DNA from 4 places in the Sphingomonas rhamnosi genome. Region 1 is predicted to be linked to each of the others. Evidence: predicted binding sites of a transcription regulator. Region 1 holds the regulator's gene; each other region holds the start of a gene.

Evidence for each region. Region 1 encodes LexA, which represses DNA repair genes until DNA is damaged. Its sites were predicted from a motif close to GTTCCNCNCTTGTTCT; they were not measured.
Region 2: a site for LexA is predicted at 2,274-2,289, ahead of U1701_RS16690 (ImuA family protein). Genes of this name have one in related genera too.
Region 3: a site for LexA is predicted at 5,888-5,903, ahead of U1701_RS15865 (DUF3072 domain-containing protein). Genes of this name have one in related genera too.
Region 4: a site for LexA is predicted at 2,886-2,901, ahead of U1701_RS01450 (ribonucleoside-diphosphate reductase subunit alpha). Genes of this name have one in related genera too.

Annotation. Positions count from the first base shown of each region.
Region 1 is NZ_JAXOJJ010000006.1:54,884-62,867, reverse strand. Features, by position in the region: gene moaC (cyclic pyranopterin monophosphate synthase MoaC) at 1-113, shown strand, start outside; gene U1701_RS13600 (molybdopterin molybdotransferase MoeA) at 564-1,748, shown strand; gene lexA (transcriptional repressor LexA) at 1,804-2,475, shown strand; gene U1701_RS13590 (ComEC/Rec2 family competence protein) at 2,466-4,655, opposite strand; gene gltX (glutamate--tRNA ligase) at 4,714-6,144, shown strand; gene U1701_RS13580 (citrate synthase) at 6,168-7,451, shown strand; gene U1701_RS13575 (hypothetical protein) at 7,451-7,654, shown strand; gene U1701_RS13570 (sensor histidine kinase) at 7,616-7,984, opposite strand, start outside.
Region 2 is NZ_JAXOJJ010000009.1:87,497-95,480, forward strand. Features, by position in the region: gene U1701_RS16685 (Y-family DNA polymerase) at 1-1,579, opposite strand, end outside; gene U1701_RS16690 (ImuA family protein) at 1,494-2,174, opposite strand; gene U1701_RS16695 (hypothetical protein) at 2,449-2,895, shown strand; gene U1701_RS16700 (HU family DNA-binding protein) at 2,996-3,265, shown strand; gene U1701_RS16705 (SOS response-associated peptidase) at 3,319-3,942, shown strand; gene U1701_RS16710 (hypothetical protein) at 3,982-4,239, opposite strand; gene U1701_RS16715 (carbohydrate porin) at 4,563-6,014, opposite strand; gene dctA (C4-dicarboxylate transporter DctA) at 6,103-7,419, opposite strand; gene U1701_RS16725 (4-oxalomesaconate tautomerase) at 7,455-7,984, opposite strand, start outside.
Region 3 is NZ_JAXOJJ010000008.1:76,149-84,132, reverse strand. Features, by position in the region: gene U1701_RS15905 (DUF1476 domain-containing protein) at 1-112, shown strand, start outside; gene U1701_RS15900 (BolA/IbaG family iron-sulfur metabolism protein) at 112-342, shown strand; gene grxD (Grx4 family monothiol glutaredoxin) at 353-694, shown strand; gene U1701_RS15890 (BlaI/MecI/CopY family transcriptional regulator) at 978-1,346, shown strand; gene U1701_RS15885 (M56 family metallopeptidase) at 1,343-2,827, shown strand; gene U1701_RS15880 (MBL fold metallo-hydrolase) at 3,009-3,866, shown strand; gene U1701_RS15875 (DUF4230 domain-containing protein) at 3,863-4,567, shown strand; gene nadA (quinolinate synthase NadA) at 4,581-5,591, shown strand; gene U1701_RS15865 (DUF3072 domain-containing protein) at 5,640-5,855, opposite strand; gene U1701_RS15860 (potassium transporter Kup) at 6,018-7,946, shown strand; gene U1701_RS15855 (2'-5' RNA ligase family protein) at 7,946-7,984, shown strand, end outside.
Region 4 is NZ_JAXOJJ010000001.1:289,404-297,387, reverse strand. Features, by position in the region: gene U1701_RS01465 (ribonucleotide-diphosphate reductase subunit beta) at 1-219, opposite strand, end outside; gene U1701_RS01460 (hypothetical protein) at 267-467, opposite strand; gene U1701_RS01455 (DUF2171 domain-containing protein) at 524-784, shown strand; gene U1701_RS01450 (ribonucleoside-diphosphate reductase subunit alpha) at 885-2,774, opposite strand; gene U1701_RS01445 (LL-diaminopimelate aminotransferase) at 3,311-4,519, opposite strand; gene U1701_RS01440 (PHA/PHB synthase family protein) at 4,824-6,512, shown strand; gene U1701_RS01435 (phasin family protein) at 6,639-7,322, shown strand; gene clpS (ATP-dependent Clp protease adapter ClpS) at 7,454-7,795, shown strand; gene U1701_RS01425 (Crp/Fnr family transcriptional regulator) at 7,796-7,984, opposite strand, start outside.

The DNA.
Region 1 (7,984 bases):
TCACGCTGCTGACGATCTACGACATGGCCAAGGCGATCGATAAGGGCATGATCCTCAGCGACATCCGCCTCCTCTCCAAACGCGGCGGCAAATCGGGCGACTGGACCGCCTGAGGGTCCACAACCGTTCCCCGGCGAAGGCCGGTGCCCAGTTGGGAAGGCTGTAGTAACGGAGCGCCGCCCTTCGTCACCGCCGTTGCCCAACTGAGCCCCGGCCTTCGCCGGGGAAGTGCTACCTGAAAGGCGCCCCCCACCCCGTCATCGTGACGAAAGTCAGGATCCATGGCCACAAGCGCGACCGTCCGCAACCCTGGACCCCGGATCAAGTCCGGGATGACGAATGTTCAATCATGCCCGTACTCCGCGCTGTCCTACACGGTCCGAATATGTCAGCCCTGACGGTATGACGTGCTGCGCCGCCCTTCCCCGAACCCGATCCGCCCCACGCGCTCTCAACATTCGCGCGGAAAATCCCCGCACGCGCAGCGACGGTCTCAACATTCGGCCCGCAAAAACCGTCTACCGCCTCAACATTGACAACATTCGCGCCGGAACAGACCCCAAATGACCGCCCTCCTCCCCGTCGCCGAAGCCCAATCGCGCCTGTTCGCGATCGCGACTCGGGTCGGCGCCGAAGCCGTTCCGTTGCGCGACGCCGCTGGCCGCTGGGCCGCAGAGGACATCCTCGCCGTCCGGACCCAGCCGGCTGTCGATCTCTCCGCGATGGACGGCTATGCGATCCGCTTCGCCGACATGCCCGGCCCCTGGACGGTGATCGGCGAAAGCGCCGCCGGCCGCCCGTTCGACGGCGCGGCGCAGGCCGGCGAGGCGGTCCGCATCTTCACCGGTGCCGCGATGCCCGCGGGCACCGACACCGTGCTGATCCAGGAGGAGGCCGCGCGCGACGGCGCAGCGCTGGCCCTGTCCGGCGAAGGCCCACCACGCCACGGCCGCAACACCCGCCGCAAGGGCCTCGACTTCACCACAGGCGACCGTTTGATCGCCAAGGGTGACCGCCTGACCCCCGCCCGCATCGCGGTCGCCGCGACCGGTGGCCACGGCACGCTGTGCGTCAACCGCCGCGTCCGCGTCGCCGTCGCCGCGACCGGCGACGAACTCGTGCCGCCCGGATCGACCACCGACGCCACCGCGCTGCCCGAATCCAACGGCATCATGCTCGCCGCGATGCTCGCCGACCTGCCCGTCGACATTGTCGATCTCGGCATCCTGCCCGATCGGCTGGAGGCGCTGCGCGACGCGTTCGCCGGCGCCGCGTGCGACCTGCTCGTCACCACCGGGGGCGCGTCGGTCGGCGACCACGATCTCGTCCGCCCGGCGATCGAGGCCGCCGGCGGCACGATCGATTTCTGGCGGATCGCGTTGCGCCCGGGCAAGCCGATGATGGCAGGCCGGCTCGGCGATGCGACCGTACTTAGCCTGCCCGGCAACCCGGTCTCGGCGTTCGTCACCGCGACGCTGTTCGTCCGCCCGGTCGTCGCGCACATGGCCGGCGCCCGCGATCCCTTGCCGCAGACTACCCACGCGCTACTCGGCGAGGATATCCCCGCCAACAACGCGCGCACCGACTATCTGCGCGCCGAGCTCCGCGACGGCCGCGCCTATGCCTCGACGATCCAGGACAGCTCGATGCTGCTCACGCTTGCGCGGTCGACCTGCCTGATTGTCCGCCCCGGCAACGCCCCCGCCGCCGTCGCGGGCGACTCGGCGGAAATCCTAGTGATCGCTTGACGCCGTTAACTTTGTTCCGTAGAAGTTCCTTGTCTGTTCCGGACGGAGGATTGCCATGCTCACGCGTAAACAGCACGAGCTCGTCTGCTTCATCAACGATCGCCTCGAGGATACCGGCGTGTCGCCGTCGTTCGAGGAGATGAAGGACGCGCTCGACCTCAAGTCCAAGTCGGGCGTCCACCGGCTGATCAGTGCACTGGAGGAACGCAACTTCATCCGTCGCCTCCCCAACCGCGCCCGCGCGCTGGAAGTGCTGCGCATGCCTGAGCGCGCGGAAAAGAAGGTGGTGGAAAGTGCACCCCCCGCCCCCGCGAACATCAAGTCCGCGCCGCAACCGGCCAACGACGTCATCGAGATCCCGCTCCACGGTCGCATCGCCGCCGGTGTGCCGATCGAGGCGTTCGAGGGCTCGTCCATGCTAGCCGTCCCCGCCGCGTTGCTCGGTTCCGGCGAACATTATGCGCTCGAAGTCTCCGGGGATTCGATGGTCGAAGCGGGCATCCTCGACGGCGACTATGCGTTGATCCGCCGTACCGAGACCGCCCGCGACGGCGAGATCGTCGTCGCGCTGATCGAAGAGAGCGAGGCCACGCTGAAATATTTCCGCCGCGAAGGCGCGATGGTCCGCCTCGACCCCGCCAACCGCGCCTACGACCCACAACGCTATTCGCCCGCGCAGGTCCGCGTACAGGGCAAATTGTCGGGCATCCTCCGCCGCTACGATTGAAGATGGCGGCGAGTGCCCGGTTCTCCCGCCAAAGCGGGAGTTCGGAGTACCGACGGCACCGCCGGCGACACATCCCGCCACGGGTGCCGATCTCCGGCCTCCAAAACCGTCGTCACCCGACCCGTGCCCAACGTCACCGCCACCCCACCCGTCCGCCGCAGCATCCCCCGGTCCAGCCGCAACCACCGCGGCGAACACCGCCTCGGCAAGGCGCGTTCGCTGACAACGATATCCGCCCCCCGACACGCTGCGATCAACTCGGCCGACGGCACCAGATATACGCTCCGTGTCGCCAGGATCCGCCACCGCCGTCCCCCCGCCGGGATGTCGGTCATGCACAAATCCCGACTGCACCGCGCATCGGGCTGGTCCGCCAACAGCAACGGCTCGCCGTCCAGCCCACCATTCTCGGCGAGCGTATCACGAACATAATCCCCCGCCCGGTCCCGCAACAGCGCCAGACCCGCGGCAGTCCGCACCGCGACATGCCGTCCATCCCCGGTCACCAGCAGGTCAGGCGCCGGCGTGGCTAACGCCCAGCTCGCCCCGAACAGCACCGGCAGCACGCCGAGCCGCCGCCACTTGGTCCGCCACAACGCGATCCACAGCCCCCCGCCGATCATCGCCGCATAGGCTCCCTCCGGCATCGCCGGCAGTGCCCGCACCGCTCCCGGCGCCGCCGCGACCGTCCGAGCAATCCACAGCAGGAGGTCAAGCGTGTGCTGCACCAGCCACCACACCGGTGCACCAAGTCCTGCCGCGTCCAGCACCAACGCCAGCGCCTCGAGCGGCATCACGACAAAGGTGGTCAGCGGGATCGCCACGATATTCGCGGCCGCTCCGTACAGCCCGGCCTTGTGGAAATGATACACCGCGATCGGCATCAGCGCGGCCTCGACGACGATCCCGGTCAGCAACAGCGACGCCACGCCGCGCATCAACCGGCGTACGGCCCCCTCCTCATGCGGTCCGAACACCGCCTTGATCCGCGGATGCTCGTGCAGCGCGACGATCGCCGCGATCGCCGCAAACGACAGCTGGAAGCTCGGCCCCGCCAGTGCCTCTGGCAACGCGACCAGCACAATCACCGCGCCCGCCGCCAGCGCACGCAACGTCACCGCCTCGCGACCAATCGCCAGCGCAAGCAGCACCAGCAACGCCGCCACACAACTGCGGATCGTCGGCACCTGGCTGCCGGTGAGCAGCGTATAGCCGATCGCCGCAGCAGCGCCCGCCACCGCGGCCACCAGCGGCAAGCGAACACGCAGCGCCAGCCAAGGGCTAAGCGCGAGCAGCCGCATCACGACCAGCATTGTCGCCGCCACCGCCGCGGTGATGTGCAGCCCGCTGACCGACAGCAGATGCGCCAACCCCGCGCGCCGCATCGCTTCCGAATCGTCTTCGCCGATCGCGCCGACGTCGCCGGTCGCGAGCGCCGCAGCGATCCCGCCCGCGCTGCCGTCGAGCCTGTCGGTGATATGCGTCGACAACCGACCGCGTAGCCCCGAGCCCTTCTCCGCGGCGGTCGTTACCGTGACGGGAGCGAACCCGCGACCCGTCGCGCCGATCCCTGCAAACCACGCGACACGGGCGAAGTCATAGGCGCCGGGCACCGCCGGCAACGGCGGCGGCATCAACCGCGCACGCAACCGAATGACCGCACCCTCACCGAGCCCGCGCGGCACATCGGCCTCCGCCAGGTTCACGCGCAGCAGCGGCGGCAGCGTGATCGCATCGCCCCGCGTATCGGTCGCCGATCCGCTCGGCGCCAGCGTCAGGCGGACGAGGTCCCGCGCTGCGAGCGGCTCGACCCGTTCGACGCGGGCCGCGAACGTCGCGACCATCGTCCGCGCGAGCACCGGCGCCGCAACCCGGTCCGACCGCGCCCAGACCAGCGCCAACCCCAGCGCCGCGGTCAGCGCGCCCACCGCAACCGCCCGCGCCGCGCGCCCACCGCGCCCGACCGCGAGCCCCGCCAGCCCCACCGCCCCCAGCGCAAGCATCGCCACCCGCCACGCCACCGGGTCCGGCAGCACGAACCACAGCGCGATCCCCGCCCCCAGCGCCACCGGCAGCCACAGCACGAGCTGGTCGCGCTCCGCCTCCAGCCAGCGCTCGATCGCACGACCGCGCTCCGCCGCCCATCGCGGCACGCCCATTTGTCGCCGCACTAGGGCCATGCTAGGGGCGGCGACGGCGGTATTCGCCATCGTTCTTACAGTCTGGGAGCACCCGCGATTGGGCGCAACATCTGAAACGCATGCAGCGTCGCCTGCATCCGTGGTTACCCGTTTCGCCCCGTCGCCGACGGGGTTTCTCCATCTCGGCGGTGCACGCACCGCGCTGTTCAACTGGCTCTATGCCAAGGCGAACGGCGGCACGTTTCTGCTGCGCATCGAGGACACCGATCGCGTCCGCTCGACTCAGCCTGCGATCGACGCGATCCTGGACGGCATGCGCTGGCTCGGCCTCGACTGGGACGGCGACGCGGTGATGCAGTTCGCGCGCGCCGAGCGGCACGCCCACGTCGCCCACGAGATGGTCGCCAGCGGCCACGCCTATCGCTGCTACATGACCAACGACGAGATCGCCGAGATGCGCGCCGAGGCGCAGGCGGCAAAAAAGCCGTTGCGCATCCGCAGCCCGTGGCGCGACCGCCCGGCCAGCGAAGCGCCCGACCGTTCGCACGTCGTCCGCCTGCGCGCGCCGCTCGAAGGAGCGGTGACGATCCAGGACCAAGTCCAGGGCTCGGTCACGGTGCAGAATGCCGAGATCGACGACATGATCCTGCTCCGGTCGGACGGCACGCCGACCTATATGCTCGCTGTGGTGGTGGACGACCACGACATGGGCGTGACGCACGTCATCCGCGGCGACGATCACCTCAACAACGCGTTCCGCCAACTGCCGATCTACCGCGCGATGGGCTGGCCCGAGCCGGTGTACGCGCACATCCCGCTGATCCACGGCCCCGACGGCGCCAAGCTGTCGAAGCGTCACGGCGCGGTCGGGATCGAGGCGTATCGCGACGAGATGGGCATCCTGCCCGAAGCGTTCGACAATTATCTGCTCCGGCTGGGTTGGGGGCATGGCGACGACGAGATCATCAGCCGCACCCAGGCGGTCGAATGGTTCGATTTGGCACATGTCGGCAAGAGCCCGTCGCGGTTCGACCTGAAGAAGCTCGAAAATCTCAACGGTCATTACATCCGCGAAGCGGACGACGCGCGTCTGGCGGCATTGGTCGCCGACCGACTCGGCCATACGCTTCCGGACGGCGGTCTGGCGCTGCTCACCCGCGCAATGCCGTCCCTGAAGCCCCGCGCGGCGAATCTGAACGAGCTCGCCGACGGTGCCGGATTCCTGTTTTCCGTGCGTCCGATCGCGATGGATGACGGTGCACGGGGGCTTTTGAGCGACGAAGCGAAAGTGCTTCTGTCCAATCTCCACGCTGCCCTTGACGCGGTGCACAACTGGGATACGGAGGCGCTCGAAGACGCGGTACGGCGTGTGGCCGAGGAGCGGGGCGTCAAGCTCGGCCAGGTCGCACAGCCGCTTCGCGCCGCGCTCACGGGACGCAAGACGTCGCCGGGCATCTTCGATGTGCTCGATCTGCTCGGGCGCGAGGAAAGCCTGGCACGCATCGCCGACCAAAGCGCGTCGGCCTGAAGATTCCAAGGAAGGATAACAGCATGAGCGAGACCGCAACCCTGGCCGTCGACGGCAAGGACGTCGACCTTCCGGTCATGTCCGGTACCGTCGGCCCCGACGTGATCGACATCCGCAAGCTCTATGCGCAGACCGGCGCCTTCACCTACGATCCCGGCTTCACCTCGACCGCGAGCTGCAAGTCCGACATCACCTATATCGACGGCGATGAAGGCGTGTTGCTGCACCGCGGCTACACGATCGGTGAGCTGGCCGAGCAGTCGAACTTCATGGAAGTCTGCTATCTGCTGCTGAACGGCGAACTGCCCAGCGCCGCTGAGCTCGACACATTCACGCACACGATCACGCGCCACACCATGGTGCACGAGCAGCTCGCGACCTTCTTCCGGGGCTTCCGTCGCGATGCGCATCCGATGGCGATCATGTGCGGCGTCGTCGGCGCGCTCAGCGCCTTCTACCACGACTCGACCGACATCCACGATCCGGCCCAGCGCGTCATCGCGTCGCACCGCCTGATCGCCAAGATGCCGACGATCGCCGCGATGGCGTACAAGTACAGCGTCGGACAGCCGTTCCTGTATCCGGACAATTCGCTCAGCTACACGGGCAACTTCCTGCGGATGACGTTCGGCGTTCCGGCCGAGCCCTATGTCGTCAACCCGATCGTCGAAAAGGCGATGGACCGCATCTTCATCCTGCATGCGGATCACGAGCAGAACGCGTCGACCTCGACCGTCCGTCTCGCCGGTTCGTCGGGCGCCAACCCGTTCGCGTGCATCGCCGCCGGCATCGCCTGCCTGTGGGGTCCCGCGCATGGCGGCGCCAACGAAGCCGCGCTCAACATGCTGCGCGAGATCGGCACCGTCGACCGGATTCCCGAGTTCATCGCGCGCGCGAAGGACAAGAACGATCCGTTCCGCCTGATGGGCTTCGGCCACCGCGTGTACAAGAACTACGATCCGCGCGCGGCCGTCATGCAGACGACGGTCAAGGAAGTGCTCGGCGAGCTCGGCGTTACCGATCCCGTGTTCGACGTCGCGATCGAGCTCGAGCGTCTGGCTCTCAGCGATCCGTACTTCATCGAGAAGAAGCTGTTCCCGAACGTCGACTTCTATTCGGGCGTCATCCTCTCGGCGATCGGCTTCCCGACCTCGATGTTCACCGTGCTGTTCGCGCTCGCGCGCACGGTCGGCTGGGTCGCGCAGTGGAACGAGATGATCACCGATCCCGACCAGAAGATCGGCCGCCCGCGCCAGCTGTACAACGGTGCCGGCCCGCGCGACTACACGCCGATCGACGCGCGCTGATGCGTCGCCTCCGGCCGATCCTGATCGTCGTCGGCGTGCTGTGCGCGCTGATGGGGATGCTGTGGATCGGTCAGGGGCTGGGCTACGTCCATTGGCCGCAGTCGAGCTTCATGCTCGATCAGCGGCCATGGGCGGATCGCGGCGCAGTCCTGGCCGTGCTTGGACTAGCGCTGATCCTCGCCGCGCGGCGCATCCGTCGGTAACGTCAGCTTGAACCGCGCGCCCTGCCCGGGCGTGCTCTCGACCGTCAGGTCTCCTTGCATCGCCCGCGCAAGCCGCCGTGCAATATAGAGCCCCAGGCCGTTACCGCCGGCCTCGGATGGATCGACCCGCTCGAACTTCTCGAAGATCCGTGCCTGGTCCTCGGGGGCAATGCCCTTCCCCTGGTCGGCAACGACGACGGATACCGCGCGGTCGCGCGGTTCGACCGCTACGGTCACCTGCGATCCGGCTGGCGAATACCGCACCGCATTGCCGATCAAGTTGACGAGTATCTGCAGCACGCGGCGGAAATCGCCCTGCGCCCATGTGAG
Region 2 (7,984 bases), on a different contig from region 1:
GCCACTCGAACCGGCGGGGCGGCTGGTCCGGCAGCAACGCGATGACCTGGAACAGCGGCTCGGGCCGCGCGAGCAGGCGCGCCGGCCGCACCCACGCCGGCCAATCACCCGGCGCGACGACAGGGTCCGCGCAGACGATAGCACGCTCGGGCACATGGCTTTCGACCGGCGCAATCCGGAATACCGATCGGGCGCCGATCCTGCCGGCCACGACATCGACGAGACGGGCGGGATCCCGGACCAGCGTCTCGCCGGCCAGCACCGCGCCGAGATCGACCGCGTCGAGCGGTTCGGTATGCGGTGCCACCAGACGGAACTGCTCCAGCCCCATGCCAGGGTCGATTTGCTCAATCCGTAGCTTCAAAAGCCGCAGCAGGTGCGAGACCTCACGGGTCGGGCGCGAGGTGCCGATCGCGACGACTTGTTGGCTGCCGTCAACGCGTAGGCCGGACAGGCGCAGCGAGCGCACGCCAAGCCCCCTCGCCTGCAGGACCTCGGCAAGGTCACCAAGCAGATCCTCCATGACCTGCGCGATCGCCTCCGCGGTGGCGATCGGTTCGAGCAGGCGCCGCTCGACGCTCGGCACCACTGCATCCTCGCGGGGTGTGATGGGCTCGGCAACGCTGCCCAGCGCCTGATCGAGCCGTGTGATCGCCGCCAAGCCGAGGCGCCGGGCGAGAGGGCCGCGGGCGACCGGCAGCAGGTCGGCGATGCGTTCGAAGCCGAACTTGCGCGCAGCACCCAGCGCGGTGTCGCTCAGCCGCAGCGCGGCAATCGGTAGCGCCGCGATCGCATCGCCCGAACGGCCGACCGGCGCGCAGGTGAGATCGGCTGGGCCGAAGCGGGCCAAGGCATGCGCCGCACCGACGGTGTCGGCGACAGCGACCCGGGCGGTGAAGCCGGCGCGTTGACAGAAGGCACGCAGCCGTCGGCAGAAGCGCTCCTCCCCGCCATGGAGATGGTCGCAGCCGGTCAGGTCGAGATAGAGGCCGTCAGACGGGGTTACTGCCGCGATCGGGGTCCAGCGCCGAACCGCCAGCAGCGCCAGCCGGTCAAGCAGCTGTGCGTCTGCCTCCGGCTCGCTGGCACGGAAATCGAGATCCGACACCAGCGCCCGCGCATGCGTCGCGGCCATGCCGGCATGGATGCCGAGCGCTGCGGCACTGGCACAAGCGGCAACGACCTCCTCGCGACGGCCGACCTTGCCGATCAGTGCCAGCGGCGCTTGGTCGACAATACTGCCTGCCCTACCCGCGCCTGAAACGTCCGAGATCGCGCCCGCCTTGAACGGATGGCTTGCGGCTTCCGATCTCCGGCCAAGTTCGCGCATCGGCGGACGCGCATGCCCCGGCAATGCCTCGATCTGATGCTCGACCGTCTCCCGCGTTGGTGCGTCAATGCGCGCCCAGCGTGCGCCGGGACGCCAGCCACCGCCCCGCGGTACGGAACAGGTGCCGGGATCGGCATCGACCGGCAGCAGCAAGGCTGCGCGTTCAGGCGGCCGCAAAGCGGAGCGGTCCAGCCGTCTCAGCCGCTCGATGGCCAAGTGCGGCAGGAACAGCGAGACAACCCGTCTCATCGCAGCCCTCCACGATCAAGGAAAAGGGTTCGCCGCCCCGCTGCCGCGCAAGTTCGACCGACCAGCGCGGCCGGCCAACGCCAGCGACACCGAGGCGACCCGATGGCGCGCTGCCGATCCGCCAGCGCGTCCAGGCGGCCGATGGCTCTGCGAGCGGATCCTGCTCGCGGCTACGTCGACGGCGGAGAACCAGAACTGGAATGTCAGCGTCCGCCGCGACGAGTTGCAGGCGACGCGTCGCGACCATCGACATCCGGCCAATCTCAGCGACCACCGCTGACGGCGTGCCGTCGCGCACGGCATCCTCGATCACCGCCAGTACCGCCTCGTCATCGCGAGGCTGCGCATGAATGACGTTGGCGGATGACAGCCCCGCCTGGGCAAGACCCGGCGCGTAAAGGTCGTTGCGGCAGCTTGCCCACAGTACCGGTCCGCCGACGCGCAGCGCTTCGCGGCCTGCTACGCCGGCGAGGAACAGCGTCGTGGCCGCATCATCAGCGAGCGAACACGTCTGTGCCGTCGCCTCGTGCAGAGCGCCGCCACGCAGCCCTCCCCCGCCGAGCCGGCCGTCGAGTTCCGAAAGCCCGAACGGCATGATCCGGTGCTCGACCACAGGGGATGCGATCGTCCTCAGATGAGCAAGCGTGGCAGGAAGCGGAGCGTGGGTAGGAAGCATGGTTGGAAGACTCTACTTGTTCCCTCTATGTTCCGTTACGGGGTCCAACAATGCAAGGGCTTTGATCGTCCCGATCCGGCCAAGAGGCTCGCCTCCCCCTCCCACACACGAGGAGAACGGACAAAATACGTACCGGCAACAAATCGCGAATTATTCGCTTTCGTTCTGCGACTCGGTGACTCATAGAATCGTCATGCCGATCCGCCCCGAGAACCGCTGGCTCTACCCGATCGACTGGCGGCAGCTGTCCCTCACCGTTCGTATCGACCGGGCCGGTGCCCGGTGCGAGCATTGCGCGCGACCGCACATGCGCCGCGTGGCGCATCTGGGGGATGGCCGCTGGTGGGATGCCGATGCAAAGTACTGGCGGTCCGCCCGCGGCAAGCGGATCGCGATCAAGGGTGGCTTTTCGCTCGCCGCGGTCCGCACGACCTACGTCGTTCTGGCCTGCGCGCATCTCGATCACGATCCTGGCAACAGCGCGCCCGCCAACCTCGCGGCGCTGTGTCAGCGCTGCCACATGATCCACGACGCAGCCGAGCATCGCTGGCAGCGCTGGTGGAACGTGTTCCGGCTTCGCGCCATCCGCGACCTGTACGAGGATCCGCGCATGACCCGTGAACGCCTTTCGCAGCGCTGAGCGGCCTAATGGTGCTCCTGACGCGCGTGTGACGTATCGTCTTTGTCTCGCTGCCCGTCATGACTAATGGTCGCGCTGACTTTCCAAGGAGTAGACTCGCATGAACATCAGTGAACTGGCCAAGGGCGTCGCAGGGGTGACCGGCACCAGCGAGGCAGACGCGAAGACTGCGATCAACGCGGTGTTCGACCAGATCGCCGGCGCCGCTGCCAAGGGCGAAGAGGTCGCGATCCCCGGGTTCGGCAGGTTCGCGGTCAAGGATCGCGCCGAGCGTGACGGCCGCAATCCGGCGACTGGCGAAGCGATCAAGATCGCGGCGTCGAAGAAGCTGGCATTCACTGCGGCCAAGGGGCTGAAGGACAAGCTGTAGGATCATTGTGCCGGCGGGTTTGTCCGCCGGCACCCACCTGTGAGGCGCACGACATGTGCAATCGCTATCGAATGACCGCGAAGCAGGGCGAGCTTGCGGCGACCTTCGGTATCCGTCCGCCCTACGAACGGGACGAGACGTTCCCGGTCGGCGACATCTTTCCGACAGGCATTAAAACGCCCTTCTATGGCTCGGTGATCGTACAGGATGGTACGACCCGCCGACTTGAGCGAATGGAATGGGGCGTGCCGACGCAGGTGCCGAGCAAGCGCGATCCCGCGGTCAAGCTGACCAAATACGTGACCAACGTGCGCAACCTCAATTCGAGCTTCTGGCGCTTGATGCTGACGACACCGTCGCGACGCTGTCTGGTGCCGGTGACCGCGTTCTCCGAATACGGCGTTGCCCCCGGCGAGGACGGCAAAAGGCCGTTGCACTGGTTCGATGTACCCAGCCGGCCGATCTTCGCTTTCGCAGGCATCTGGCGACCGACCGAACGCGGCAATGCCTATGGGTTCCTAACCACCGAGCCGAACGCCGTCGTTGCGCCGATCCATCCGAAAGCCATGCCCGTCATCCTGCACGACGATGATTACGAACGGTGGCTCACCGCCCCGTGGGACGAGGTGAGGGAGACGGTGGCACCCTACCATTCGCAGCTGATGAGGGTGGAGTGATACGCCTAGAAGGGATGTAACCGTTGAAGGAACGTTGGTTCATGCTTTCGGATATGAAATCCGCGAGCGGGCAAACTTCGTGTCTTCGCGGGTAGCGACTTTGGCCTTCCTCAGATCCAATGCCGCCTGATGACCTGTGGCTCGCTGGTGCGCCGCGGCCACCAGCGTGTTCGCTTCGTCGAGGGCGACGGTCGTCAGGACATATTCGGCGACGCGGGCTGCTTTCGCACTTCGAGCGGCTGGCACAGGTAGCTTAACCTCGTGTCCACAAAACCGGCAGCAGCTCTGATAGCCCATTCTTCATCGGTGCAGCCGCTTGCATAGCGCAGCCCGCTTCTGTCATGCTCGCAACGATCGGTTTCAGCCCAGCCCATGTGATCCTCGTGGTTTTCGCAAACCCCGGTGAAACACAAGCTACTGCAATCGCTCAACTAAATTTTCGGTCGGGCTCTTAGGATAAGCAATACCTGCCGGCTTCACACGCTTGTCATTATAATGTAAAATAATAGAGTGGGTCAACTGTGTCCCGCGGCAATCCATTGAAAGATCGTAGCGATGCTATCCGACTGAAGGCGGTGGAGCACACTGAACATCAGATAATTAGCCGCCGTTTCCAGTCATCATCCTTCAAAAATCTGGGCGAGGCGTACATCCAGGCGTAGCCCTAAAACGATCGCGGACGGAATGTCAGTTTTACGGGTTGGGGCGAATATCGGATCTGGATTGATGACGTATTGGATATTAGGCAATATTCTGACGCCGGGCATGGCTGCATATCCATAATTGATCTCTCCAATAATCTCGTTCGATTCTGGCGAGCCTGTGCCACCCGCCTTCATTCTCAAATCGTGAAGATATTTTATCTGCTGATTGCTGAAATGCGTGTTGGTCACCAGAAAGCCGATCGTGTCGGTGTCACGGTGCTGGAACGTGCCGGTCTTGACGAAGCCGGCGGAGGCGAACCAGTCGAGTTGGGCGACGTTGCCGACGTTGAAGAAGACCCGCGCGAACAGTGCGAGGTTGCGCGTGCTCTTGCCGGCGGCGCGCTGGATCGTCTGGTCGGCCATCGCGTACAGGCCAACGCGGTTGCCCCCTTGCGCAACGCGCGCGAGCCCGGACACGACGGATGAATTGCCGTTGCGGTCGTAATAGGGGCTCTGGCCGCCGTCGGTGTTGATATAGACCCCGGCCTTGTAGCGGCGCGGCAGGCGCTCGTCCGCGAACGCCGTCTGATAGCCGACCTCGTTCGCAATGAGCACCCCGGTGCCCTTGCCCAGCGAGAAATCGAGGCCGCCCTTGCCCTTCATGTTGAGGTCGTTGTCGTATTCGAACACGCCGGTCTGGATGTACCAGCGTTTGTTGATCGCGTAGCGTGCCTTGGCGGTCCAGGACGAATTGGGAAAGGCGGTTATGCCGATGTCGCTGATGCCGCCGTAAGCTGTGAGGCAGCTCGTGTTGCTCATGAACACGCAATTGAAGGGCGAGTTGTTGAAATAGCTGTTCACCGCGGCGCGGCCGACGAGGATGTTGAGCTTGCTGAAATCATGCTCGACGTTGAACTGTGTCAGCCGTGGCCCGGCGACCGGCCGCCAGGTCTGCTGGAAGCTGATCGAATTGCCGATCGAATCGCGACCGAGGCTGTCGCCGGTAAACCAGGCCGCCTGAATATGAACCTTCGTGTCGGACAGCCCGATCAGCTTTTCGAGATCGAGATCGGCCGCGGTCGAGACCCAATGCGATTCCGCACTGCCTTGCCGAATGCCGCCAACCGGGTTGGCCGCGACGTTGCCGACGACGTCGAGCACCAGATCGACGCCTGCCATCTTGAGCGCGCGCAACTCCTTGCCGATCGGATTGTCGCGCTGGAACCGCGCAATGCCGGTCGGTGCCGCGTCCGCCGGCCCCTGCTTGGTGTTGGGATAGAATACCGTCGGACGCGGTACGTCGTGCTCAGCCTGCGTCGTGTCCCCTTCGGTGCTTGCCGTCGACGCGGCCAGGACCAGAGGCGGTTGTGCCTGCGACGGTTGGTCTTGGGCCACTGCGGCAAGCGCGAGGGCGAGAGCGATGGACATGACAGTCTCCTGTCCGACCGCGTACGTCGCAGTCGGCTGTTATCGTAAGGCGGGGACACGCAGCGATCCTCGACCGCTGCGCGGGGGTTCAGGCGGCGACCGGGTATTTCGCGCGCAGCCGCGCGTTGCCGATCGTCGCCGCCAGCGTGCGTTCGTCGAGCTTGCCTTCCCACTTGGCGATCACGACGGTGGCGAGCGCGTTGCCGATCAGGTTCACGAACGTCAGTCCCTCGGCGAGAATGCGGTGGATGCCGAGGATGAGCGCGATGCTGGCGACCGGGATCGTGCCCGTCGTATTGAGCGTCGCCGCGAGCACGACGAACGCCGCACCGGCAACCCCCGCCGCGCCTTTCGACGTGAGCAGCAGCACCGCGATCAGCCCGAGTTCGTGCCACAACGTCAGGTGCGTGTTGGTCGCCTGCGCCAGGAACACCGCGACCGTCGTTAAATACAGGCAGGTGCCGTCGAGGTTGAACGAATAGCCCGCCGGGATGACGAAGCCGACGACGCTTTCCTCACAGCCGACCTTGCGCATCTTCTGGATAAGGCGCGGGAGCACCGTCTCCGTCGACGTGGTGGCAGCGACGATCACGATCTCGTCCCAGAGATAGCCGAGCAGGCGCCACAGGCTGACCCCGCACCAATGCGCTATCCCGCCCAGCACGACCGCAGTGAACAGGCCGCAGACGACGAAGAATTCGATGATGAGCTCACCTAGCGACCAGAGCGACGCCGTGCCGAACTGGCCGACCGTGAAGGCGATCGCCCCGAAGGCTCCCAACGGCGCGAAATACATGATGTAGCCGATGATCCGGAACAACGCCTGCGAGGCGCTGTCGATCAGCGTGTAGACGGGCTTGCCACGCTCGCCGATCGCCGCGATCGCGATGCCGAACAGCACCGAGACGAACAACACCTGCAGGACATGGCCTTCGGTCAGCGCGCTGGCGAACGTATCCGGGATGATGCCCATGAAGTATCCGGTGATCGACTGGTCGTGCGCGGTCGCGACATAGGTCTTGATCGAGGCCGTATCGATCGCCGCGACGTCGATGTTCATCCCCGCGCCCGGTTGCCAGATATCGACCATCACGAGGCCGAAGATCAGCGCAAGAATCGTCACCGCCTCGAAATACAGGATCGATTTCAGCGCGACGCGGCCGACGCTCTTCATGTCGTTCATGCCGGCAATGCCGTGGACGACGGTGACGAAGATCACCGGCCCGATCATCATCCGGATAAGCTTGATGAACGCATCGCCGAACGGCTTCATCGCCACCGCGGTCGTCGGCGCGAAATGGCCGAGCAGGATGCCGATCACCGTACCCGCCAGCACCTGAAACCAGAGCTGGCCGAACACGCCGAAGCGGCTCGCCTTTCTGGTCGTCTCTCCTAGGTCCGTCATCGTTTTTTTTCTTTCGTTGTGACGTGCCGGCGTTCTCAGCCGAAAATGATGCCGTCGAACAGCTTGCGGGCGGTCCGCAGCATCGCGGCGCCGATGACGGTACCGTCCTCGTCGAGATCGATAACGCAGCCGGTCGTGCCGCTGGGATGCTCGACGTCGAGCGATTTGGATCGGCCCTCCGGCACCGCCGCGAGATCGTGCGCAGGCGAGCCGTCGAGCAGGCAGGCGGTCGCGACACTGACCGCGCCGAGCACGCCGATCGAGGCATGGCAGCGGTGCGGGATGAACGAGCGCACGCTGATCGTACCGCCGTTACGCGGCGCGGCGACCAGCATCAGTTTGGGCACGGACTGTTCGGTGACGTCGCCGAGGTTCATCAAGGGCCCGGCCTTAAGCCGGATCGCCTCGACCCGCGCCTTAAGCGTCTCGTCGGCGTCAAGCGTCGCGCGGTCCTCATACCCGGTGATGCCGACGTCGGCCGCGCGCAGCACGATGCAGGGCATGCCGTTGTCGATCAGCGTCACTTCGATGCCGTCGACGACATCCACCGCATTGCCAGTCGGCA
Region 3 (7,984 bases), on a different contig from region 1:
GCTCGTCGGCGATTTCACCGCGGCGGGGCTCGACCATGACGAGGCCACCGTGCGCCGCGCGCTGACGGTCCAGATGATCGAGGCCCGCCGCCAGTTGCTGGAGTCGCAATAATGCCGATGGCTGCAGACGATATCGTCGCGATGATCCGCACCGCGATCCCCGACGCCGACGTTGTGATCACCGATCTCGCCGGCGACGGCGACCATTATGCCGCGCGCGTCACCAGCGCGAGCTTCGCCGGCCTCAGCCGCGTGAAGCAGCACAAGGCGGTCTACGCCGCGCTCGGCGACCGCATGGGCGGCGTGTTGCACGCGCTCCAGCTTACCACCGTGATTGCTTGAGGACGAAACGATGACCGACCAGATTACCCCAGCCCCGACCGACGAATCCCACGCCCGCATTGACGCGGTGGTGAAGGCCAACCCCGTCGTGCTGTTCATGAAGGGCAGCCCGCTGTTCCCGCAGTGCGGCTTCTCCAGCCGCGCGATCGCGATCCTCAACCATCTGAACGTCGAGTTCGAGAGTGTCGACGTGCTGCAGGACCAGGGTATCCGTCAGGGTATCAAGGCCTATTCGGACTGGCCGACCATCCCGCAGCTCTACGTCGACGGCGAGTTCGTCGGCGGGTCGGACATCATGATGGAAATGTATGAGAGCGGCGAACTCGGGCAGCTGATGGCGAAGGACGCCTGAACCGGGTGCGGGTGGATCGACGCGAGATCGCGAAGCGACCGATCCACCCGGCTTGAAGCGCTGAAACGCTCGGTACATCGGGAGCGATGCAGAGCGCGTGCCAATTGCGCCGATCGACCGCTTCCTGCGGGGTGCAATAGTTAACGCGGATTCTAGCGACCTTCAGCTGTCAAAAACGCCGACGTTTCAATCATCTGATGACCGCCTGATGCGGTGGTCTGATGCCTCTTGACTACAACCGTAATCGGTACGATTACAGTCGTAGTCACAGAGGAGCCGAGTCGTGCCAGAACGCATCAGCGACGCCGAACATGCGGTCATGGAGGTGCTGTGGGATGAATCCCCGCTCACCGCGCAGGATGTCGCAGAGCGCGTCGATCCGGCCAAGGGCTGGAGCGCCAACACCGTCAAGACCTTGCTCGGCCGGCTGCTCGCCAAGACCGTCATCGGCCATGAGCAGGACGGCCGCCGGTATCTCTACCGCCCGCTGGTTGCGCGCGACGATTATGTCAGCGGCGAATCGCGGCGGCTGATCGACCGGCTGTTCGGCGGCAAGCTGACCCCGCTGGTCGCGCACCTCGCCGAACGCGACGAACTCACCGCGCAGGACATCGCCGAGATCGAGGCGCTGCTCCAGGAGTTGAGGGCGTGAGCGCGGCCTTGCCCGGCTGGGCGATCGAGGCGCTGATCGCCTCGACGGTGCTGATGATCATCGTCCTCGCTATCCGTACGCCCGTACGGCGTCTGTTCGGGGCGCAGGTCGCCTATGCGCTGTGGGCCTTGCCCGCGCTGCGGCTGATCCTGCCCCCCATGCCACAGGGGTGGCACACGTCCGCCACCCCGCTCTCGCGTGCCGGCGAGACGATCATCATCTATGTGGTCGACCCCGCCGGTTCCGCCGCCGTCGCGTCCGCCCCCGGTCCCTCGCTCGGTTTGGTCGCCGGTGCGCTTTGGGGTGCGGGCGCGGCGGCGTTCCTCGTCTGGCATTTCGTCCAGCACAGCCGGTTCTGCGCGCGGATGCTCGGCACCGCCGAGCGTCTCGACGACGAACAGGGTGTGCGCGTGATCGCCAGTCCCGCCGCGCCCGGACCGCTCGCTTTCGGCATTGTCCGTCGCTACGTCGCCTTCCCGCGCGATTTCGACGACCGGTATGACTCCGACGAACGCGCCCTCGCGCTGGCCCATGAGATCGGTCACCACCAGCGCGGCGACCTGATCGCCAACTGGGTGGCGCTGATCGTGCTCGCGCTGCACTGGTTCAACCCGATCGCGTGGCGCGCCTTCCGCAGCTTCCGCGCCGACCAGGAACTCGCCAACGACGCACGCGTGCTCGCCGGCCGCTCGGCGGTCGACCGCCACATCTATGCCTGCGCGATCGTCAAGGCGGCGCATGGCGGTGCGGTGTCGGCGGCGTGCCACCTTCACACCATCACCGACCTGAAAGGGAGACTTCGCATGCTGACAACTTCGCGCACCTCGCGCCGTCGCTTCGCGATCGGCACCGTCTCGGTTGCGGCACTCGTCGCCGCCGGGCTCGGCGTCACCGCATCGGGCACCAGCGCCGCCGAGGCGATCGGCGCGCGTATCCGCACCGACATCCAGCCCGTTCCCCCCGTCACGCCGGTCCCGCCGATGCCGCCGGTCGCGTCGGTCCCAGCGGTGACGTCCGTTCCGCCCATGCCGCCGCGGGCCGTGCTCCCGAACGCAGGGGATGTGCCGCCGATGCCGCCGGTCCCGCCCGTACGCACCGGCAGCCCGACCCGCGTCATGACAATCCGCAACGGCGAGCGGATGACGATGGCGGACATGCCCGAGATCACCGAAAGGTCCTGCGCCGAAGGCCGCGATGGCGATGCTAAGCAGATGGTGATTCATCGCCAGCAAGGCGCCAGGAAGATCATGATCATCTGCTCGAACCGTATCGAAAAGGCCGCCGCCGATGGCGCCCAGCTCGCCGCGAACAGCAAGGACATCGAACGCAGCGCGCTCCGTTCCGCCATTACGGGTCTGCGCAGCGCGCGCGCGGGGATTGTCGGCAATATGAGCATGTCCGCCGAACAGCGCGCGCAGGCGCTCGCCGGGATCGACGAGGGGATCGCCGAGGTCGAGGCGGATATTGCCAAGGCGGAGTGAGCCCCGGAGCTGGTCCCCGGCGCCTCCCGTTCCCCCGCGACGGCGGGGGTCCAGGGTATCGAGCGCACCGCTGTTTGACCCTGGGCTCCCGCCTTCGCGGGAGAACGGATAGGCATTGGGGTACACGCTCCCACTGTAGACGACCCTTGCCATCACCCGCCGGACCCGCCATTTCGCGCGTATGGCTGAGCACCCGACCGGCATCCCGATCCAGCTCGAGCCGCTCGTCGTCCGCGTGCTCGCGCCCAATGCGTCGCCCTACACCTATACGGGCACGCAGACCCATATCGTCGGCACCACCGACCTTGCGGTGATCGATCCTGGACCGGACGATGCGGCGCATCTTGCAGCCCTGGCCCATGTCATTGCCGGCCGCCCGGTTACCGCGATCGTCGTCACGCACCACCACCGCGACCACAGCCCGGCGACGCGCGCCCTCCAGGCGCTGACCGGTGCGCCGATCGTCGGTGCCGCGCCGTTCGGCCTCGACGATCACGGCGCGCGCGCCGACATGGCGTTCGACGCCGCCTATGCGCCGGACCGGGTGCTCGCAGACGGCGAGGCGATCGCGGGCGATGGCTGGACGCTGCAGGCGATCGCGACCCCCGGCCACACCTCGAACCATCTTGCCTTCGCGCTGCCGGAAACGGGCGCGCTGTTCTCCGGCGACCACGTCATGGGATGGGCGACGACGATCGTCTCGCCCCCCGATGGCGACATGGCGGACTATATGGCGAGCCTCGACAAGCTGATGGCGCGCGACGACCGGGTCTATTACCCGGGGCATGGCGAGGCGATCGACAAGCCGCAGCGGCTCGTCCGCGGGATGCTCGGCCACCGCAAGCAGCGCGAGGGCCAGATCCTGCGCGGCTTGCGCGCCGCGCCGCAGGCGATCCCCGACATGGTCGCGCGCATGTATGTCGGGCTCGACGTGCGGCTGCTGCCCGCCGCCGAACGCTCGGTGCTCGCGCACCTGATCGATCTGCAGAACCGCGGACTGGTGCAGGGGGAGGGGACGCTGTGGAAGATCGCGGCGTGACGCAGCCCACGCGCAGCATCCGCATCGTGGTGCTGCTGCTCGTCGGCATCGCCGCGCTGGTCGCGATCTATGCCGCGTATCGCACCTATACCGATCGCTACACGATCACCACCGAGGGCCGCGATGGCCCCGCGGTCGCGCGTATCGTGGAGACGACCTTCGCAGGCGCGAGCGATCTCAAGGTCAGCACGCTTGCCGGAACCGTGCAGAGCGTCGGCTCGAACCGCGGCTGGTTCAGCTGGCTCGACTCGAGCTATGTGATGAAGGCGCCGTTCTCGGTCGGCTATTTCGTCGACCTGTCGGCGCTCGACCCCGGCGATTTCCGGTGGGACGAAACCGCCAAGGTGCTCACCGTGCACGCCCCCGATGTCCGTGTCGGCGATATCAATATCGACGAATCGCGCATCTATATCGAGGATACCAAGGGCGTGTTCGTCACCCGCAAGATGATGGGCACCATGCGTCGCCAGGCGTCGCAAGGCGCCGACCGCGTGGCCGAGGGTGAAGCGCGCAAGCCCGCGCGGATCGCAGCGGCTCGCGCCAACGCGCGCGCTGCACTGACCCGGTTGATTGCCGGACCACTCGGCGCGGCAGGGCTGGGCAAGGTCACCGTGCAAGTCCGCTTTGCCGGGGAGGGTGGTTCCACCGAACGCTGGGACACCTCGCGCTCGCTGCAGGATGTGCTAGGCAACGCCAGCTAATTCGGGAAACATCATGGAACTTCGTCAGAACCTCGTCGGCGTCGACATCCGCGCCGAGATCGAACGCCTCCGCAAGGAGAAGAACGCGGTCATCCTCGCGCATTATTACCAAAAGCCCGAGCTTCAGGACCTCGCCGATTTCGTCGGCGACAGCCTCGATTTGTCGCGCAAGGCGGCGGCGACCGACGCTGACGTCATCGCGTTCTGCGGCGTGCGCTTCATGGCGGAGACCGCGAAAATCCTGTCGCCGAGCAAGACCGTGATCCTGCCCGACATGGATGCCGGTTGCAGCTTGGAGGACAGCTGCCCGCCCGAGCAGTTCGCGGCGTTTCGCGCCAAGCATCCCGATCACATCGCGCTGACCTATATTAACTGCTCGACCGAGGTGAAGGCGCTCAGCGACATCATCGTCACCAGCTCGTCGGCCGAGACGATCCTCGCGCAGCTGCCGGCAGACCAGAAGATCATCTTCGGCCCCGACCGCAATCTCGGCGGCTATCTGGTGCGCAAGACGGGCCGCGAGATGCTGCTCTGGCCGGGCGTGTGCATCGTCCACGAGGCGTTCAGCGAGACCGAGCTGATGAAGCTGAAGGCGCAGCACCCCGGCGCCCCCGTCGTCGCGCACCCCGAATGCCCGGCGATCATCCTCGACCATGCCGATTACATCGGCTCGACGCGGGGGATCCTGGAATACGCCATGGCGATGGATTCGACGGGCGGGGGCGACACGCTGATCGTCGCGACCGAGCCGCACATCATTCACCAGATGGAAAAGGCGCTGCCGAACAAGCGCTTCATCGGCGCGCCGGGCGCAGACGGCAACTGCAACTGCAATATCTGCCCGTACATGGCGCTCAACACCGTCGAGAAGCTGTACGTCGCGCTGCGCGACCTGTCTCCCCGGATCGAGATCGAGGAAGGGCTGCGCCTCAAGGCGAAGAAGAGCCTCGATGCGATGCTGGCGATGGCGTCGGGATCGGTCGGCAAAGGCGACCTCGGCCCGACGCGGGTAACCGGAGACTAAATCCTCCCCCTTCCGGGGGAGGATCAAGCGCTTCCGTGCAAGTGGTGCCTACTGGCCTCGGCCGGTCTTGCCCTGCAGCTCGTCGATCTTGATCGACGCATCCGCCTTGGTCAGGGTGTCGTCGAACTCCTCGTGCGCTTCCTCTGACAGGGTCTTGAGGTAGCTCGCCTGGGCACCGGTCATCTTCTCGTCGCCGGTGGTCCAGTCGTGCGGATCCTTCTCGGCGTTCGAGAAGGGTTCGGATTTGGGATTGGTATCGGACATGCGGTGTTCCTTTCGCGATACCCAACGCCGACGTTCTATCTATGTTCCCTGCGATACACTTCCGTTGCTCCCCCGCGCGCGCGCGTGCTAATCGGGGCATTGGGGTGAACAACGGGTTTTGAAGATGACGATGACCAACCTTTCGGACACTGCGCAGCGCCGGTGACCGATTCTCCCCAGGCCGCGCTCCCGGCGGTACCCCAGGATGCCGACGGCGATCTTGGTCATCATCATTCGGACGGCATGCTGAAGCTCGCGATCGGCGCGATCGGCATCGTCTTCGGCGATATCGGCACCAGCCCGCTCTACGCGTTTCGCGAGACCTTCGCGGGGCATCACAAGCTCGCGCTCGACCCCGCGCACATCATGGGCGTGATCAGCCTGATGTTCTGGTCGATGATGATCGTCGTGACGGTCAAATACGTCATCATCATCATGCGCGCCGACAACAAGGGCGAGGGCGGCAGCCTGGCGCTGCTGGCGCTCGTCTCGGGCAAGACCAAGACGCGGCACTGGAGCAAGGGTATCATCCTGCTCGGCGTGTTCGCGACTGCGCTGTTCTATGGCGACAGCATGATCACGCCTGCGGTCTCGGTGCTGTCGGCGGTCGAGGGTCTGGCGGTCGCGGCACCCAGCTTTGGGGCGCTTGTCCTCCCGATCTCGATCGCCATTCTGATCTTCCTGTTCTATATCCAGAGCAGCGGAACGGCGCGTGTCGGGCTGTTCTTCGGGCCGATCATGCTGGTCTATTTCGCGGTGATCGGAACGCTGGGCGTGCTGAGCATCGTGCAGACGCCGGAGGTCCTCTGGGCGTTCTCGCCGCATTACGCGGTCCAGTTCTTCCTGATCGATCCCGAACGCGCCTTCCTGGCGCTGGGCTCGGTCGTGCTCGCGGTCACCGGTGCGGAGGCGCTTTATGCGGACATGGGGCATTTTGGCCGCAAGCCGATCGGCATATCGTGGCTGGTCTTCGTCCTGCCCGCGTTGATCATGAACTATATGGGCCAGGGCGCGCTCCTCTTCCGCGACGGCAGTGCCGCGCTGGTCAGCCCGTTCTACAATCTCGCGCCGCCGGCGCTCCAGCTGCCGCTCGTCATCCTGGCGACGATGGCTGCGGTAATCGCGAGCCAAGCGGTGATCTCGGGCGCCTTCTCGGTCACGCAGCAGGCGATCCAGTTGGGCTTCATCCCCCGGCTGCGCATCGAACACACCAGTGCCTCGACCCAGGGCCAGATCTACATCCCGCTCGTCAACTGGGCGCTGATGATCATGGTCATCCTGCTGGTACTGTTCTTCCGCACCTCGTCAAACCTGACCAGCGCCTACGGGATTGCGGTCACGGGGGCGATGCTGATCGACACCTGCCTGCTGGGCGTCGTGCTGTTCCGGCTGTGGAACTGGCCGGTCTATGCCGCCGTGCCGCTGCTCGCCGTCTTCTTCCTGGTCGACGGCGCCTATTTTGCGGCGAACATGACCAAGGTGCCCGCGGGCGGCTGGTTCCCGCTGCTGGTCGGTCTCATCATCTTCACCTTCCTGACCACCTGGTCGAAGGGGCGGCAGCTGATGATCGATCGGATGCGGGAGGCGGCGATGCCGATACGGGTGTTCATTAATTCTGCTGCAAACTCTGCGTCGCGCGTGCCGGGGACCGCGGTGTTCATGACGTCGACGCCGGACGGCGTGCCGCATGCGCTGCTGCACAATTTGAAGCACAACAAGGTGCTGCACGAGCGCGTGATCCTGTTGACGGTCAAGATCGTCGGCCAGCCCTATTGGCCCGCGCACGACCGCGCGATCCGCGAGGAACTGGGCGAGGGGTTCCACCGCCTGATCCTGCGCTACGGCTTCATGGAAGACGCCGACGTGCCCGCGGCGCTGCGCGAGGTGCATAATTGCGGCGCCGACTTCAAGATGATGGACACCAGCTTCTTCCTGTCGCGGCAGACGCTGCTGGCGTCGGACAAGCCCGGCATGATGATCTGGCGCGAGAAGCTGTTCGCGTGGATGCTGCGCAACGCCGAAAGCGCGATGGAGTTCTTCCGCCTGCCGACCAACCGCGTCGTCGAGCTCGGCAGTCAGATCGAGATTTGATGTCCGTCGAATCGGGGCCGGCCCCTATCATCGTCACC
Region 4 (7,984 bases), on a different contig from region 1:
GCAGTCCTGCACCTCGACATCGGCCTGGGTGAAGAAGCGGAAGATCTGCGTCAGCAGGTTGCGCTCGTGGTCCGACAGCTTCTGCGCCCAGTCGCGGCAATCCTCGCCCAAGGGCACTTCCTCGGGGAGCCAGTGGAGCTGCTGCTGGCGCTTCCAGAACTCGAAGGCCCAGGGGTATTCGAACGGCTTGTACTGCTTGGAGGCGTGGAGGAGGGACATCGGGGATACTCCGGTACGGAAAGGGGGAAAGCGGGGAAGGATTGAAACTAGGGGGCGGCCCATTGGTGCATCGCGCCCGCCGAAAAGCCGAGGACGATGGCGCCCGAGACGAGCATGATGCCGATCATCCGGAACGCATAGACCTGGCCCTGGGTCACGCGGGGGGAGGCGAGACGGATGAGGCATCCGATTCCGACAAGACCGAACACCGCGGCGACGGCATACATGATGAGGACCTGCCAGCTCATGCGACCAATTCCGGGGACATGCGTTCTGCAGCCGTAACCATCACAGGAGAAGACCCATGGTCGATGCAAGCCAGATCCAGGAACATGCCGAAGTCATCGGCGCCGACGGCGTCCATGTCGGTACCGTCGACCATATCGAAGGCAACCGCATCAAGCTGACCAAGAAGGACTCCGGCGCGCAGGTCGTCGAGGGTCAGGGCAGCCATGAAGGGCACCATCATTACATCTCGCTCGGCCTGGTCGCGGATATCGAGGACGGCAAGGTGCGGCTCTCCGCCAATGCCGACGTCGCCGTGACGTTCGAGGAAGAGGCCTAAACCCCCCGCGGCGCGTGCCGAACGCGCCGCCGAGCCTGCCCGAGCCCCGGTCCGTGATCCACGGGCCGGGGTTTTTGGCGTCAGCACGGGAACGGGCGCCTCACTGGCAGGCAAGGCACTCATCGTAATCCTTCGACTCGACCTCGATCTGGCGCAGGTCGATGGTGTTGTCGGCCTCGACCCCGCCGGCAAAGCCTGCGCGCTGCACCGACTTCGAGCGGAGGTAGTAGAGCGACTTGATGCCGAGCTCCCAGGCGCGGAAGTGGAGCATCAGCAGGTCCCATTTCTCGACGTCCGCCGGGATGAACAGGTTCAGCGACTGTGCCTGGTCGATATAGGGCGTGCGATCGGCGGCGAGTTCGAGCAGCCAGCGCTGGTCGATCTCGAACGACGTCTTGTAGCAGTCCTTCTCGTCGGTCGAGAGGAAGTCGAGGTGCTGGACGCTGCCGCCCTGCTCGAGGATCGAATTCCACACCGCGTCGGAGTTCTTCGACTTCTCGGCGAGCAGCTTTTCCAGATACGGGTTCCGAATCGAGAAGCTGCCCGACAGCGTCTTGTGCGTGTAGATGTTGGCCGGGACCGGCTCGATGCAGGCGCTGGTGCCGCCGCAGATGATGCTGATCGACGCGGTCGGGGCGATCGCCATCTTGCAGCTGAACCGCTCCATCGCGCCGACATCGGCGGCGTCGGGGCACGGGCCACGCTCGATCGCGAGCTGCATCGACGCTTCGTTGGCGGCGGCGTTGATGTGCTTGAACATCCGCAGGTTCCACGACTTCGCCATCGCGCCCTCGAACGGGATGCCGCGGGCCTGGAGGAAGCTGTGATAGCCCATCACGCCGAGCCCGACCGAGCGTTCGCGGCCGGCGGAATAGGCGGCGCGTTCCATGCCGGGTTCGTGGCGGTCGATGTAATCCTGCAGGACGTTGTCGAGGAACCGCATGATGTCCTCGATCAGGCCCTTCTCGCCGTGCCACTGGTCCCAGGTTTCCAGGTTGAGCGACGACAGGCAGCAGACAGCGGTGCGATCATTGCCGAGATGGTCCTTGCCGGTCGGCAGCGTGATCTCGGAGCAGAGGTTCGAGGTCGAGACCTTGAGGCCGAGTTCGCGGTGATGCTTGGGCATCGCCTTGTTCACGTGATCGGCGAAGATGATGTAGGGTTCGCCGGTCTGCAGGCGGGTCTCGACCAGCTTCTGGAACAGCGAGCGCGCATCGACGGTGGCGCGGATCGCCTGGTCCTTGGGGCTGCGCAGATGCCATTCGGCGCCGGCGCGGACGGCTTCCATGAAGTCGTCGGTGATCAGCACGCCGTGGTGCAGGTTCAGCGCCTTGCGGTTGAAATCGCCGCTCGGCTTGCGGATCTCGAGGAACTCCTCGATCTCAGGGTGGCTGACGTCGAGATAGACCGCCGCCGAGCCGCGGCGCAGCGACCCTTGCGAGATCGCGAGGGTCAGCGAATCCATCACGCGGACGAAGGGGATGATGCCGCTGGTCTTGCCGTTGAGGCCGACCGGCTCGCCGATGCCGCGGACATTGCCCCAATAGGTGCCGATGCCGCCGCCGCGCGAGGCGAGCCAGACATTCTCGTTCCAGGTGTCGACGATGCCGTTGAGGCTGTCGGGCACCGAGTTCAGATAGCAGCTGATCGGCAGGCCGCGGCCGGTGCCGCCGTTCGAGAGAACGGGGGTGGCGGGCATGAACCACAGTTTGGAGATCGCGTCGTACAGGCGCTGGGCGTGGCCGGCGTCGTCGGCATAGGCCGAGGCGACGCGAACGAACAGGTCCTGATAGCTCTCGCCGGGCAGCAGATAGCGGTCCTTGAGCGTCTCCTTGCCGAAATCGGTGAGGAGCGCGTCGCGGCTGTGGTCGACCTCGACCGGATAGGGCTGCGCGCGCACCGAATGGCTGTCCTGCGCCTGGGGCTGAGGCGCCGGCTGGGCGGAGGCTGCTGGCGTGGTCGCTGCTGCGTCGAGGGTGTCCGTGGTCATGTCGCTATCCCGGCTGCTATCTCTGAAATCCATCGAAACCGCATCCCTATGTTCTCGGTCCGTTCGAATCGGGAGCGTACCCCCATGCTACACCCGAGCGCGCGCAAAAGGAGAACAAAATGAGATCGCGCGGCGGATGAGCCGGCTGCGGGTTCCCGATCTGCATATGGCTATGCGTGACCTGTTCTACCAGTGATTGCGTCCGCCCTCTGACGTAACCCCAAGAGATTGTGCCAAAGCGGAAGACGACGCAAGCGGGTTGCGCGGCGTCGGCCGGGTCAGCGGAGCCGGTTCCACCGACCCGTCGCACGCGACGCGTGGACTTCTGCGGGGTTCGCAATGTGCAAGCGAAGAGTGAGCATATGAAAATATTTTAAGGCGCCGGTACGGGGGTACCAGCCGGCCCCACCCACGCGCGGTCATCCTGACGAACGTCAGGATCCAGGGTTGCACGCGGGGCGCTTGGGGCTCTGGATCCTGACGTTCGTCAGGATGACGGAGGGGGCGGGATCACGCGGGGAGGGACCGGCTGCGGTTCAGCCGGCGCCCTGCGCGGGGATGTTGACGCCCATGCTGACCAGATAGCGCTTCACGTTGCGCGCGGCCTGGCGGAGGCGCTGTTCGTTCTCGACCATCGCGATGCGGACATAGCCTTCGCCATTCTCGCCGTAGCCTACGCCCGGTGCGACCGCGACCTTGGCGTGTTGCAGCAGCTGCTTGGAGAATTCGAGGCTGCCGAGATGCGCGAGCGCGGGGGGCAGCGGCGCCCAGGCGAACATGCTCGCGCGGGGACTGGGGATATCCCAGCCGGCGCGGCCGAAACTGTCGACGAGCACGTCGCGGCGCTTGTGATAGAGTTCGCGGTTCTTCTCGACGATGTCCTGCGGGCCGTTGAGCGCGGCGCAGGCGGCGGCCTGGATCGGGGTGAAGGCGCCGTAATCGAGATACGACTTCACCCGGCTCATCGCCGCGATCAGCGTCGTGTTGCCGACCGCGAAGCCGATCCGCCAGCCGGCCATCGAATAGGTCTTGCTGAGCGAGGTGAATTCGATCGCGACGTCCTTGGCGCCGGGCACCTGGAGGATCGAGGGCGTCGGGTTGCCGTCATAATAGAGCTCGGAATAAGCGAGGTCGGAGATGATCCAGACCTTGTTGTCCTTCGCCCAGGCGACGAGCCGTTCGTAGAAGGCGAGATCGACCGCCTCGGCCGTCGGGTTGGACGGATAGTTGACGACCAGGATCGACGGGCGCGGCACGGTGAACGCCATCGCGCGCTCGAGGCTCTGGAAATAGGCCTCGTCGGGGGCCGTAGGCACCGCGCGGATCGTCGCGCCGGCGATAATGAAGCCGAAGGTGTGGATCGGATAGGACGGGTTGGGCGCGAGCACGACGTCGCCGGGCGCGGTGATCGCGGTGGCGAGGCTGGCGAGCCCCTCCTTCGACCCCATCGTCACGACGACCTCGGTCTCGGGGTCGATGTCGACGCCGAAGCGACGGCCGTAATAGTTGGCCTGGGCCTTGCGCAGGCCCGGAATGCCCTTCGACTGCGAATAACCGTGCGCGTCGGGTTTCTGCGCGACCTCGACCAGTTTCGCGATGACGTGCGCGGGCGGCGGCAGGTCGGGGTTGCCCATGCCGAGATCGATGATGTCCTCACCACCGGCACGCGCCGCCGCCCGCATCGCGTTGACTTCGGCGATGATGTAGGGCGGCAGGCGTTTGATGCGGTAGAAGTCTTCGGACATGGCGGGCCTCGCTGTTCGCGGGAGGGTGTACTCCAGGCGGGGCGTCGGTGGAACCGGGGATGCGACACGTCGCGATCGTCATCCGGGGGCCATGTGCCGCGCGATCGATGCGTCGCTGCCGCCAATGCGCCACCGCACTCATCCGTCACCCCAGCGAAGGCTGGGGTCTCCCTGTTGGCGCGGGCTGCGACACGAACCGGGAGATCCCAGCCTTCGCTGGGATGACGTATGGGGGGCGCGCGCGGTTGAGTCTTCGCTGGCAGGGCGATTTCGCGTAGGGTCTCCGCCAACCCGAGAGGACGTCATGGCCGACACGCCCAGCCTGCCCGATCTGCAGCATTGGACCTGGGTGATCGGCCGCATGCAGCAGATGATGCTGGAGCAGGGGCTCGGCACGCTCAAGGCCGAGACCACGGGGCTCGACCGGGTCACCGATTTCTGGACCGAGAGCCTGACGTTGTGGCAGCGGTTCCTCGATCCCGCCCAGCCCCCTGCGCAGCCCGAACCCGCCCCCGCCGTCGACAAGCGCTTCAAGGCGCCGCAGTGGCGCGCGCCGGTGTTCGACCTGATCCGGCAGAGCTACGACCTGATCGGCGACCATATGCTGCGCGGCGTCGATGCCCTGGAGGGGGTTCCCGCCAAGCAGAAGGACCAGCTGCGGTTCGCGACGCGCGGGTTCGTCGATGCGATGAGCCCGACCAACTTCGCCTTCACCAACCCCGAGGTGATCGAGAAGACGATCGAGACCGGCGGCGCGAACCTGATGAAGGGGTTGCAGACGATGCTCGCCGATCTGGCGCGCGGGCAATTGTCGCACGCGCCTGCGGATGCGTTCGAGGTCGGCGTGACACTGGCGACGACGCCGGGACAGGTGATCAAGCGCACGCCGCTGTACGAACTGATCCACTACGCCCCGACCACCGACACCGTGCTCGCGACGCCGCTCGTTATCTTCCCGCCGTGGATCAACCGCTTCTACATCCTCGACCTGACGCCCGAGAAAAGCTTCGTCCGCTGGGCGGTGGCGCAGGGGCTGAGCGTGTTCATGGTGTCGTGGAAGTCGGCGGACGCGACCATGAAGGACGTAGCCTGGGACGATTACGTCGCCGCGCAGTGCGACGCGATCGATACGGTGCGCGGGCTCCTCGACGTGCCGGCGGTGCACACGATCGGCTATTGCGTGGCGGGGACGACGCTCGCCGCGACGCTGGCGCTGCTTGCGGCGCGGGGGCATGCGGACAGGGTCGCAAGCGCCACCTTCTTCACCGCGCAGGTCGATTTCGCGGCGGCGGGTGAGCTGCAGCATTTCATCGACGACGAGCAGCTGAGGATGCTCGCGCAATTGTCGCCCGACGGGTTTCTCGACGGGCGGTACATGGCGATGACGTTCAACCTGCTGCGCGGGCGCGACCTGATCTGGAACTACGTCACCCAAGCCTATCTGCTGGGGCAGGACGCGGTGCCGTTCGACCTGCTGTACTGGAACGGTGACACCACCAACCTGCCCGCGACATGGCACATGCGCTATCTGACCGACCTGTACCGCGACAATCTGTTGGTGAAGCCCGGCGCGATCAGCATCGCGGGTACGCCGATCGACCTGACCCGGGTCACGACGCCCACCTATATCCAGGCGGGCCGCGAGGACCATATCGCGCCGGCCGATAGCGTGTGGCGGATGACTCAGCTGTTCGCGGGGCCGATCCGGTTCGTGCTGGCGGGATCGGGGCATATCGCCGGCGTGGTGAACCCACCGGCGGCAGGCAAATATCAATATTGGACGAATCCGGACGCGGCCCGGAATGTCGCCGCGTCGCTGGACGATTTCGTCGCGGGGGCGACCGAGACGCGCGGAAGCTGGTGGCCCGACTGGATCGCGTGGATCCGCACCCTCGGCGCCGACTCGGTGGCGGTCGAGGGCGCGCGGCGACCGGGCGGAGGTGACTTGCCCGCGCTCTGCGCCGCCCCGGGAGAGTACGTAAAGACGCGATAAGCCGTTGGCGGCACAAGCATCCATACCGGTTTCCGAAGACGTCACGGTGCCGCGTGCAAGAACATTGCGTGCCCTTCGGCAATTTGGTATTGTGCAGTGCAGCATAAGGACGGGAGGCGGGCGATCATGACGCGGAAAAACTCGACCGGACCGGTGGCCGAAACGCTGGCCGAACCGCTGGACCAGGCCCCGCCAAACCTCGCCGTCGGCGATCCGACGCTGGAAGTCGAAGCTGCGACTCCTGGTCCCGAGGCGCCTGCCCCGGAATTGCCGGCCCACACGCCGCCGGAACCGCCCGTCGTCGCCAGCGACGTGACACTGCTACCCTCCGCCGCCCAGGATCGGACGGCCCCTTCACCAGCAAAGGACGCCATCATGGACACGTTCGAAACCGCGACCGAAAAGACCCACGCGATGTTCGCAGGGCTCAACGACCGTACCAAGGGTGCGATAGAAAAGAGCACGCACATGCTCGAAGAGCTCAGCGCCTTCGGCAAGGGCAACATCGAGGCGATCGTCGAATCGTCGAAGATCGCCGCCAAGGCGCTCGAGACGGTTGGCCAGGACGTCGCCGACTATGCCAAGACGAGCTTCGAAAGCTCGACCGCGGCGATGAAGACGCTGGCATCGGCCTCGTCGCCAACCGAGTATTTCCGGCTGCAGAGCGATTATGCGCGCACCGCGTTCGACGCGGTGGTCGCGCAGAGCTCGCACGCGACCGAGAAGATGCTGAAGCTGGCCGGCGAGATCGCGCAGCCGATCTCGAACCGAGTCGCGGTCGCCACCGAGAAATCGCACGGCGCCGCATAAGCCGCTCCCTTCGGTGCAAGGGCGGGCGCCGTGCGACGCCCGCCCTTTTGCGCATGCTTTGCGTCGCGGGCCCTTGCTCTTGCCCCCGGCCATGCCATATTTTGGCATCAATGCTGATGACCAACCCCAACATGGCCGAACGGCGCGACGATGGCGGCGATGACGGCAACGATCGCGGTACCGGCGCCGGCGTCGCGACCAAGACCCGCACGCGCACCAAACAGCCGACGCCGTACCGCGTGCTGATGCTCAACGACGATTATACGCCGATGGAGTTCGTCGTGCTGTGCCTGCAGCGGTTCTTCCGGATGGACATGGAGGCGGCGACGCGCGTCATGCTGCACGTCCACCAGAAGGGCGTCGGGGTGTGCGGGACGTTCAGCTACGAGGTCGCCGAGACCAAGGTCAGCCAGGTGATGGATTTCGCGCGGCAGAACCAGCACCCGCTGCAGTGCACGCTGGAAAAGGCGTAATCAGCGCCCCGCGGGCAGCCAGCTGAGGTCGAGCCCGTCCAGCCGGTCGATATAGTTCGCGACCCGCGCGAGCATCGGTTCGTTCGCGAACGTCACGCGCCCCGATTCACGGGCGATCAGTCCGTCATCCTCGAGCTGCCGCAACATCCGGTTGACGTGGACCGCGGTCAGCCCGGTCGCATCGCCGAT